2 regions of the Pseudoalteromonas sp. McH1-42 genome follow, and region 2 is predicted to be linked to the other one. Evidence: riboswitches for the same ligand, from Rfam matches in the RefSeq annotation. Region 2 holds a riboswitch; the other holds the start of a gene.

Region 1 (5,187 bases), on a different contig from region 2:
ATGTGAGTTTTGGCAGGTTTTCGTTTGGTTTCAGATAAGAGCCATAAATCATCATGCAGCCAACGCCCAGAGACAGAGAGAAAAACGCCTGCCCCATCGCTGCAATGATTAATTCAGGATCACCAATTTTGCTAAAGTCTGGCACTAGGTAGGCTTTGAAACCCGCGGCAGCGCCCTCTAACGTGCCCATGTAAGCAATCAAGGCAACAAGCAACAGCAGCAATAGCGGCATTAAACGGCGAGACCAGGCCTCAATACCGGATTTCACCCCTTGCAAAATAATCGCAGCGGTCAACAGCAGCATCAAAGGGGTAAAGATAAAGTTCCGTAAGGTTGAATCGCCCGACAAAAATTGACTGGCGGCATCCCAGCCAGTCAAACGTGCGAGCGGCTCAAGAGAATGCGCCAACATCCAGCCAGCAACAATAGAATAGAAACTGAGCATAACAATGGCACCGGCAAGACCGATGTAACCTGCAGACGCACCGATTTTAGGCTGCCTTTCCTGCCACGCCTGCTTGAGCGCTTTCACCGGGTTGGCTTGCGCCTGATGACCCAGATACAACTCCGTATACAAAGCAGGCAATGCCAGTAAGAATATGACGATAAAGTAGACCAGCAAAAACGCGCCACCACCGTGGTTCGCTGCCTGAGTGGGAAATCCCCAAATATTACCAAGTCCGACTGCCGCACCGGCTGCCGCTAACACAAAGCCCAGACGGCTTTGAAAACCTTCACGCACTTGAGCCATAATCGAATGCCAAGTTAATTATTGTTGTAGACTGGCGATTATACGCACTTGTAAACAAATTGCGAGTGTCAGTTCGGGCAAATCGGAACAGCCAACAGTGACAAGGGGTTATGCCCCCAGAACAGAGCTGGCCTGTCGGCCTTAACCTGGTACAGCAAGCTCGAAAGCACAGCTCAGCAAAGCTTAAAAACTCGAACCAGGGGTTTTCAAAAAAGCCAATTCTTCAACGCTCGACTCACGCCCTAAAATGGCATTGCGATGGGGGTAACGGCCAAACTGTTCAATGATTTTTTTATGCGCCAGCTCAAACTCATAGTTTGGTAATGATTTAAACAAGGCATCCGCCTGCTGATGTACGCTCAGACTTTCACTGTGCATGTAGGGTAAATACAAAAAGGTGCGCTGGGTTTTCTCTAGTTGCTGATCAAACCCTTTTTCAACGGCGTGCTGGGCTAAACACAAAGCCAGCGGATCACTGGCAAACGCTGCCGGCGTGTCGCGGAACATATTGCGCGAAAACTGATCGAGTACAATGATTTCACACAGCGCCCCCACCGCAGTCTTTCGCCATTCAGCCAATTCCCCGGCCACAGCCTGCTGGTGTATGTGGGCAAACCGCGTCGTGATTTTATTGTCGAACTGTATCGACTTTTGCCACCAATCCTGTTCCTGACATTCGACAAACCAGAACTGATAAATTTCCTGATATTCCATGGACACACCTGTGAGTAATTGATTTCGGTATCAGAGCGAGTATTACCCGCTCGTGATAAAGTGTCCAGTCTGACTTGCCAGACCCCTGAATTATGCCGCTTCCAGTAATCGGCTGTGGATCGCCTGCACGACTGCATCCGATTCCGTTTGCTCAACCAAAAAGCACAGATTATGGCGACTTGCACCGTGACAGATCAGGCGAATATTAAAATCTGCCAGTACCTGCATCAGACTCGCTTCACCATGACGCAGCTGGATCTCAGAGCCTATCATAGCCACCAGTGTCAAATTGTTTTCGACACTGACCTGACAAAACTCTCCCAGCTCATCCAGGCAAGCCTGCGCCAGCTCGGGGCGTGCGGCATTTGGCGCATTGTCCAGCGTCAATGCGACGCTAATCTCAGAAGTGGTTACCAAATCAACCGAAATATTATATGCACTCAGAATGGTGAATATACGTGCCAGAAAACCACTTGCAAGTAGCATTTCCGGGCTCTTCAGTGTTAAGAGGATCTGGTTCTTACGTTGTGTAACTGCACGGATCCCAGGTTCCGAGCGGTTGTTCTTTTCAATCCAGGTCCCACCAGCATGCGGGTCTTTACTTGAGCCCACAAACACTGATATTCCGCTGCGGCTGGCAGGTAATATCGTTGCAGGATGTAGCACTTTAGCACCAAAGGTTGCCATTTCTGCGGCTTCATCAAAGCTCAACCGGGCAATTGGCTGCGCTTTTTGGCACAAACGCGGATCTGTACTGAAGATACCTACGACATCCGTCCAGATATGTACACTGCGTGCTGCAATTGCCTCAGCCAGTAGCGCCGCACTGTAATCAGATCCGCCACGTCCCAACGTGGTGGTTTGTCCCTGATTATCACTGCCTATGAACCCTTGCGTGACCACCACTTGCTCCTGCAATAAGGGGATTAAATGAGCCTCGGCGGCTTCACGTGTTGCGTCAATATCTGGCACTGCCTTACCAAACTGGCGGTCCGTTTTAAGCACCTGTCGCACATCAAATCGGCTGCAGGCGACCCCTAAATCTCTCAGTACCTGAGTAAACAGATAAGATGAAAAGCGCTCTCCAAAACTCAGCATTTCGTCACACTGCTGTGCATCCAGCGCAGGTAATTGAGCAAGTGCGTGAAAGGCATTCCGTGTTGCATTAAACCCCGCTTCCAGATCAGCATCGAGCGTTAGACGTGCCAGAATACTCTGTTGAATATCCATAACAGACTGAAACAGTGCCTGGCGTGCCTCTGCGTCGACTTTTTGCTGCGTCAGAGTTACCAGGTGATTCGTCACACCGGCGCTCGCGCTCACGGCCACAACACGCACATTCGGATCATCGTGGACTATCGTGGCGCATCGCTGCATGGCTTCGAAGTTTGCAACACTGGTGCCACCAAATTTAGCAACGACATACTGGGAATTCATTTTATCTCCTTGGGATCACACTGGGCGATCAACATCAATAAGGAGAACTTGGCAATAGGATGGACTAACCATAAAGAAATGACCTCTGCCAGAAGCTCTCCACCTGAAAACGGTGACAGTCCCGAGGATTCAACCTCAAGGACCGAAAAATCACGCTGACGCAACCTGACTTTTCTCGGCGAGTACTTCCCTCACTGATGGTCACGGGTAATCGTCACCTCACATCAGCTACCTAAGCATCGCGCCTCTTCTGTTTATTTTGCCAGGGTTTAACTGAATCCTGGCAAAATAAAAGCCCGCATTTTAAGCGGGCTTGAAAAAGGTATCTTTTAGACGTCTAGGTGTCAAGCACAAAATTGCCCCTGTCACCAAAGTTTAAATAAATTGCCCCATAAAATAGGCGCCCGCATAGCCCGCCGTATAGGCAATTAACAAGTACAGGCTCATTCTTAAGTAGCTAGTAAAAGTTAGTGCTTTTACTTTACTCATGGCAATGATCCCCGCGGCAGAGCCGATAATCAGCATGGAGCCACCGACACCCGTTGCATAAGTAAAAGTCAGCCACTGCTGAGGGCTCATGACAATGTCCGCCTTTAACAACGCAGCCGTCAGAGGTACGTTATCTACCGCAGCACTCATCAGGCCAACGAGGTAACTGGCATACTGAGGATCAATGAATTCATACAACTGGGTAAACATATTCAGGACACCCACCTCTTTCAGTGCCCCAACCAGCAACAATACACCGACGAAAAACAGCAAAGTGTCGTACTCTATCTCACGAATATAATCGATGATCTTTTTGTTGACGTCTTTCTTGCGCATCAGAAACTGCGCCATCAAAAACATCACTGACAGGCCACACAGGAAAGTCAGCATAGGTGGGACTTGATATTGCACGCTCAGGTACAGCGTGGTGAGTACGGTAGTCATAAAGATAACGGCAATCGTGATGTCCGTTTTCTCTATCCGACGCAGCGCTTGCTTTTCGAATACCAGTTGATCTTTCATGCCAATGGACAACAGCGTAGCCAGCAGCAACACACTGACAATCGAAGGCGCAACCAGCAGCAGGAGATCGGGAATGGTGACCTTGCCAGCCAGGAAAATCATCAGTGTCGTGACATCACCGGTGATGAGCGATACACCGCCTGAGTTAACACTAAAGATGATCAGTGTGGCATACTTAATCAGCTTTTTCGGGTCGAGTTTGAGTGACATGACCACAGCGAGCGAAATAAGTGTCGCAGTAATGTTGTCAGAAATCGAAGAAAACAAGAAAGCAAAACCGCCAACCAGGAACATCATTTTACGTTCGCTGATCTGAGTTGGCATCACACGATGCACAATGTTTTGTATAAAACCTTTGGAATTAAGGTAAGCAACAAAGGTCATCGCAGCCATCAGGAATAACCACAATGTGGCGATTTCCAGAATGTTGTGATCGAGCCGATGTTGTATAGTTTCTGAGCTTTCGCCATGGATCGGAGAGATAAATAGGATAATCCAACATAAAGTGCCAAAAAAAAGGGTCGTTTTGGCCTTGTTTACATGGATAATATCCTCTATAACGATAAGCACAAAAGCGACCGCTATCAGGGTTAGGATAATGGGCGTGACCATATGCGTAAACAACCTGTAATTAAAAGTAAAAATTGTGAAGAGTAACGTAATCGGCGCGGAGTCTAACACTTAGCAGCACACTGTGCCATGAGTAGTTACACATTATGACAATTTTCTTACCTGATACCGTCACAAAATTGATACACACTGGAAAGCTATGATCCCAGCCAAAAAAGTATTAAATACGCTGAATGAACACTGGGGCGTCCTGGAGCTGCTTTTTAAACGCTTTAAGATGGCCGATTTCAGCCTAAAAGATGTGCAAAACATCATCAAATTGAAAAACCCAAACTGGTCAAGTGAACGTATTTATAGAGAAACCAATCGGTTACTAAACCAGGAAATAATTATTCCTCTGGCCAAATCATCGCAACTCGAAATTAACCGAGCCGTGGCCGACTTCGCTAGTTTTTTATTACAGGAAGAACACCTTGGCCTGGCTGAAGAAATCACAGTATTAGTTAAAGATCTGCAACGACTGGGAGAACGCTTGGCCCAGGCAGGCGATGAAGGTGATCACAGTGAGCTGCGTCGTTTTAGTCGTATTATGGATGAGCGCGTGCGCAAAATCGTCAAGCTGTATCATCATAATGAAAGCGCCATCATGAACCTGGTGGAACAGGCCAAATCAGATCAAGGTAATCTGTCTTTGCAAAAACGCT
Region 2 (5,187 bases):
GATGTCACCCGCCAGAGTGAGGTGCTTTAATTGTTCAAGCAGTGCATAAATCACTGCATTGCCTTGTACCTCCGCGCCGTGCATATTGGCCTGAATGTAGACGCTCGGGCCTGTGCCATTACCTTGCAAACGGTAGACCGGGATAGTCAAAGGCAGGCCATTGGCGATTTCACCAACCTGAATATGTTGCTGTGTGATAGTGTTCATAGTTACCTCAGATAATAGTCGGCGGTTTCGCTGTGACGAATACAGGACAATTGGCCCTGAGTGAAAACGTACTCTGCGGGCAGCTCATGACACAGAAAGTACGGCATGCTTTCTGTGAAGCCATAAGCACCACACTGGTCAAACACCAGCCAGTCGCCATAGCCGAGATCGTCAGGCAAGTTTTGTGTACCAAGGTGATCCAGGGCTGTACATAATGGGCCATGCAAATGATACTGGCGCTGAGCAGTATCAGATGCACGTAGTGCCTGCGCTGGAAAGGCCTGGCTGGTCACGGCCGGTCGCAACAGGTGGTTGATGCCACCTGCAAGGATGAGCTGATGTTCGTCGTAATTGCATTTTTGTTCCACCACCGGGTTAAGGTAGTAGCCACACTGCGCCACGGCGTAGCGACCCAGCTCCATCCATAATTCCTGCACGCCCGCTTCGGCTTTAATTTTGGCCAGACTAGCGATGACTTGATCCCAATCGAGTGCCTGCTGGCCTGACTCGTAAGGCACCCCTAATCCGCCACCCAGATCTAAGATCCTCAGGGTCATACCCAGCTGCTGGCTCAGCTCAGTCAGTGGGGGCACCATTTGTTGCCACAGGCTGGCCAGCTTGGTGGCGTCGAGCATGTTACCCCATTGAAAAATATGCAGACCTGCAAAATCCAGTGCAGGGTAGTCACGTAAAGTCAGTTGCTGCCATTGGTCACAGCCGAGCCCAAATGGGGTCAGGCTGTCGCCGCCAAGTGGATTTTTGTCTCCTGCCGGCCAGCGCAGCTGCACGCGAAGTAGCACAGTTAGCGTCAGCTGATGCTGCTGTGCTGCGTCGTTCAGCCAGCGCACTTGATTCAGGCTTTCAGCAACAAAGGTGGTGACACCAGCATCGAGAAAATGCTGGATCTGGGCCGGGGACTTGGCCGGCCCGGTGTTGAGTACGCGTTCGGCCGCAATGTCCTGGGCCAATACCTGTGTGAGCTCTCCCCGGCTGGCAACGTCAAAGTTGAAGCCGGCTGTGTCCAGTGTTTTGAGGACACTGGATAACGGATTGGCTTTAACGGCATACCAGAGCTTGACCACGTTTTGGGTGGTCAGGTGATTAACATGTGCGCTCAGTGCATCCAGGTCGTAGACGAAAAATGGGATGTCCAGATCAGGGCACAGTGCAGTCAGTTGCTCACGCAGTGGCGTACTCAGTGTGGTCATTAGCGTAGTACCTCTTCGAGTTCTAACGACGCATCACTTTGTTCGTCACGGTATTTCACAATTAGTGCACAGGACATGCTCAGCCCCTGTGCTTTGGCCCAGTCACTGGATGCTGGACGCGACCCCGGAATCACAATGGCAAAAGGCGGAATGGCTTCCCCTTTTTCCAGGGTACGCTCATTCACACAGTCATACACTGGAATGCTGGCAGACAGGCGAACACCCGGTGCCAGCACTGCACCGCGTTTTACGACTACGCCTTCAACCAGCACACAGCCTGCACCAATGAACGCATCGTCTTCAACCACGACCGGGCTGGCACCGACTGGCTCTAATACGCCGCCAATCTGAACAGCAGCACTTAAATGCACATTTTTACCAATCTGGGCGCAAGACCCAACCAGTGCGTGGCTGTCGACCATAGTACCGGTATCAATGTATGCGCCAATGTTGACATAGGCTGGTGGCATAATGATAGTGCCAGAAGCAACATAAGCACCACGACGTACGCTGCTGCCTCCGGGCACCATACGGACGGCATCTTCGGCGGCAAAACCACGGGGAGCCAGATTGTCTTTGTCTACAAAACCACCCGGGTATTCGGTATTTTGACCCGCACGGAAAGCCGCTAAAATACCTTCTTTGACTTCGACATTAGCATGCCAGTTGCCGTGTTCGTCTTGGTTTGCAGCACGTTGTGAACCATTTTCTAAATTATCTAATAGTGTTGACCAGGTCATAGGGAGCCTCTTAATTCCAGGATAAAATCTGTTCGTTCGCAGCATTCAGTGCCGCATGATTGGTTAATTCCAGATGTGTGAGCGGTGGCCTCAGATGGGGCGTCGTCAGCGTGCCCTGTAAATGCATCAGTGTCTTTACCGGGATAGGGTTGGCAACGGCAAACAGGCTGCTGATGGCATCGGCCCAGGTGGTGAATAGGTTAGGGCTGGTGCCACTGAGCGCACGGCGGACAAATTCGGCAGTTTGGCTGGGCCAGGCATTCGATGCCACAGACACCAATCCGGCTGCGCCTGCCTGTGCAAAGTAAGGCAGCAATGCATCATCACCGCTGTATATCGCTAGGCTGGGTAAGGCGCGACGAAACGCTTCAAACGTGGCTATATCACCACTGGCTTCTTTGAGCGCCCACAGGTTGTCATGATGTGCCAGATTCGTCAGCACTTCAGGTGCAATGGCAACGGCGCTACGTCCTGGTACGTTGTAGATCATGCAGGGGACGTTTGCTGCACTGAGCAGCGTATCAAACCAATGGGTCTGACCAACAACACCGGGTTTGGCGTATAATGGGGAGCCGAGCAACAGCGCGTCGATCTTTTGGGTATTACAAAACTCGACCCACTCCAGCTGAGCAGCCAGATTGATGCCGCCGACGGCAACCATAATAGGTACCTGAGGCGCAAGTGCACAGACAAACTCAACGATTTTTTTCTGCTCGGGCAGAGTCAGGGCCAGGCCTTCTCCGGTACTGCCAAGCAGTAAAATACCATTGTTAGCCTCAACTTGCTGAGCAACGAGTTGCTGTAAACTGTGATAATCGACCTGATCGCACGCGTCAAAAGGCGTGACAAGGGCCGTCCATAACGGGTAGTCAGATAACTGATCAGATAACTGAATGTGTGATTTCATCTCTACCGAACTTCTTGCTGGTCCGGTAGTCAGGAAAGTGTCCTACTCCGAACCGTTTAAAATTCGAAGAGCAATGGACTTAAAAAGAATAGGCTGCTGGCCATATTGTTTCTAAGACCAGAAGCTCTCCACCAAATGTGTTGGTGACAGTCGCTGGGATTCAACCCAGTCGCCCGAAGCAGTACGCAAGCAAAGCGCAGTGCTTCTCGGCGTTAATTCCCCTCTTTGAGTTTCACGGGAGTTTGCTCTCCTCCACTCAAATACCTGAATAACGCACCTCTTCCAGCCCTAAGACGTCCACACTTTTTAGATGCATGGCCGTCTGGATAAAATAGGGTACGGGCGCATTGAAACATTTTGGCCGTCTGGGTGTCAAGTCACTCTCAGCAAAAGTTTGAAATTTAATCTAAACTGGGAAAGAGTCTGGCGCCTGGATGATCTGGCTGGTTTTTGGGAGGGATAATTTGGACAATCTGGTTACACGCTATCGCCTGAAGTACCTGGTCGCGCTGGTGATCATGTTGCTGGTGTTGACGATGACGACGGGCCTGACCTTGTATCTGCTGGAGCAGCAAAAGCAGGTTGCCAGAGTGATCAATGTTGCAGGTATGCAGCGCATGTTGTCGCAAAAGGCGGCATTGCATCTGGAGTATGTCATCATCATGCGCGAACACAATGTGACGGCAGATCGTCAGGCACTGAACAATGCGCTGCAGCTTATGCAAGCGAACCATGATTTTTTGCTCCTGCGCGATGGCGAGCAATACAAGCACCTGAATGCAGAGCTTTATCAATGGTATTTTGCGCAGCCGGGTGATTTGGACAAGCAACTAAGACAATATGTGGCGTTGTTGTCCGGGGTTGCCAATCAGCCTAATTTGGATCAGATCCAGGAGATCCATACCCGCTCTCAACTGTTGTTGCAGGACTTAGATCATGCGGTGTTGTTGTTTGAGCAGTTCACCAATGAAAAGCTTGAGAAACTGAGAAACCTGCAGCTGCTAATGTGGTTACTGGGGTTGGCTTTGCTGCTCGCTGAGATTAAGTGGATATTCTTCCCCATGGAACGCAGTATCACCAGCGCGATAGACCGCTTGCAGCAAACGCGTCTCAAAGCAGAACATGCTAATCAAAGTCGCGCCATGTTTCTGGCCCGTGCCAGTCATGAATTGCGGACACCCTTGCAGGCCGTGCTGGGGTATCTGCATTTGTATCAGGAATCACAGCGTGACAGCTACCTTGCCCAAGCGAATAAAGCGGCCCAGCAACTGAAGGCGCTGATCGCGTCTGTGGAGGACTACAATCGCTTGTCTGACGAACAGCAACCAGAGTTAAATTGTCACCCGGCCAGGCTGACCGATACCCTGGGTCAGCCTGTTGCTACTTATCGTCTGTTGGCCAGAGAGAAAGGCCTGGATTTTAGCTATCACTTTAGTAGCCATACCGAAAAAATATTTGCCTGTGATCATGAACGCCTGAGCTGGGTCATTGGTCAGCTACTCGATAATGCTGTTAAATTCACCGAGCAGGGCACGGTGAGGCTGTCCGCCCGCGTGGAGCCAGTCAATCCGGAAGAAGATGAGTTGAACTGGCGTTTTTACTGTGAAGTAGAAGACAGTGGCTCCGGATTTAACGTGGCGCAGATCAAAGCGTCTGCATCGGGGACTAGCCCGGACGGGCACCATTATCAGGGGCTGCAACTGGGGTTAGCGCGTTGTAACTTGTTGCTGGCGATTATGTCTGGTGAGTTGACTTTTTTACCCTGTGAACCGCATGGCACAAAAGCATCGCTGAGCTTGCCGCTGAAGCGACTCCCGGAGCCGGAGCCGGTAAGCGGACTGGCCCGCCATAAAGTGTTGTTGGTGGAAGACAATCAATTGAATGCCAAAATCATTGAAAAAATGTTGGATAACATGGAGCTAACCAGTATTCATGCGAGCCATGGTGGACAGGCCATAGAGGTACTGGCGCACCAGTCTTTTGATGTGATCCTGATGGATCTGAATATGCCGATTATGGATGGTTTTAAAGCCATTAAAGAGATCCGTCAGACGCTGATGTTGTCGACGCCAATTTTGGTACTGACTGCGAATACCTCAGAGCAGGCCATTAAATCGGCCGTGCA

The links. Region 2 has a riboswitch for lysine ahead of dapA (4-hydroxy-tetrahydrodipicolinate synthase). Riboswitches for the same ligand answer to the same signal wherever they lie in the genome.
Region 1: linked by a shared signal. The riboswitch ahead of lysC (lysine-sensitive aspartokinase 3) and the one ahead of dapA (4-hydroxy-tetrahydrodipicolinate synthase) in region 2 are both predicted to bind lysine.

What each region holds. Positions count from the first base shown of each region.
Region 1 is NZ_JAKRFU010000030.1:4,087-9,273, reverse strand. Features, by position in the region: gene MHN31_RS21215 (sodium-dependent transporter) at 1-751, opposite strand, end outside; gene MHN31_RS21210 (DUF924 family protein) at 935-1,465, opposite strand; gene lysC (lysine-sensitive aspartokinase 3) at 1,556-2,902, opposite strand; lysine riboswitch at 2,987-3,160, opposite strand; gene nhaD (sodium:proton antiporter NhaD) at 3,278-4,525, opposite strand; gene MHN31_RS21195 (hypothetical protein) at 4,683-5,187, shown strand, end outside.
Region 2 is NZ_JAKRFU010000013.1:177,960-183,146, reverse strand. Features, by position in the region: gene MHN31_RS13600 (succinylglutamate desuccinylase/aspartoacylase family protein) at 1-207, opposite strand, end outside; gene MHN31_RS13595 (PLP-dependent decarboxylase) at 210-1,415, opposite strand; gene MHN31_RS13590 (2,3,4,5-tetrahydropyridine-2,6-dicarboxylate N-succinyltransferase) at 1,415-2,155, opposite strand; gene dapA (4-hydroxy-tetrahydrodipicolinate synthase) at 2,166-3,062, opposite strand; lysine riboswitch at 3,176-3,352, opposite strand; gene MHN31_RS13580 (response regulator) at 3,527-5,187, shown strand, end outside.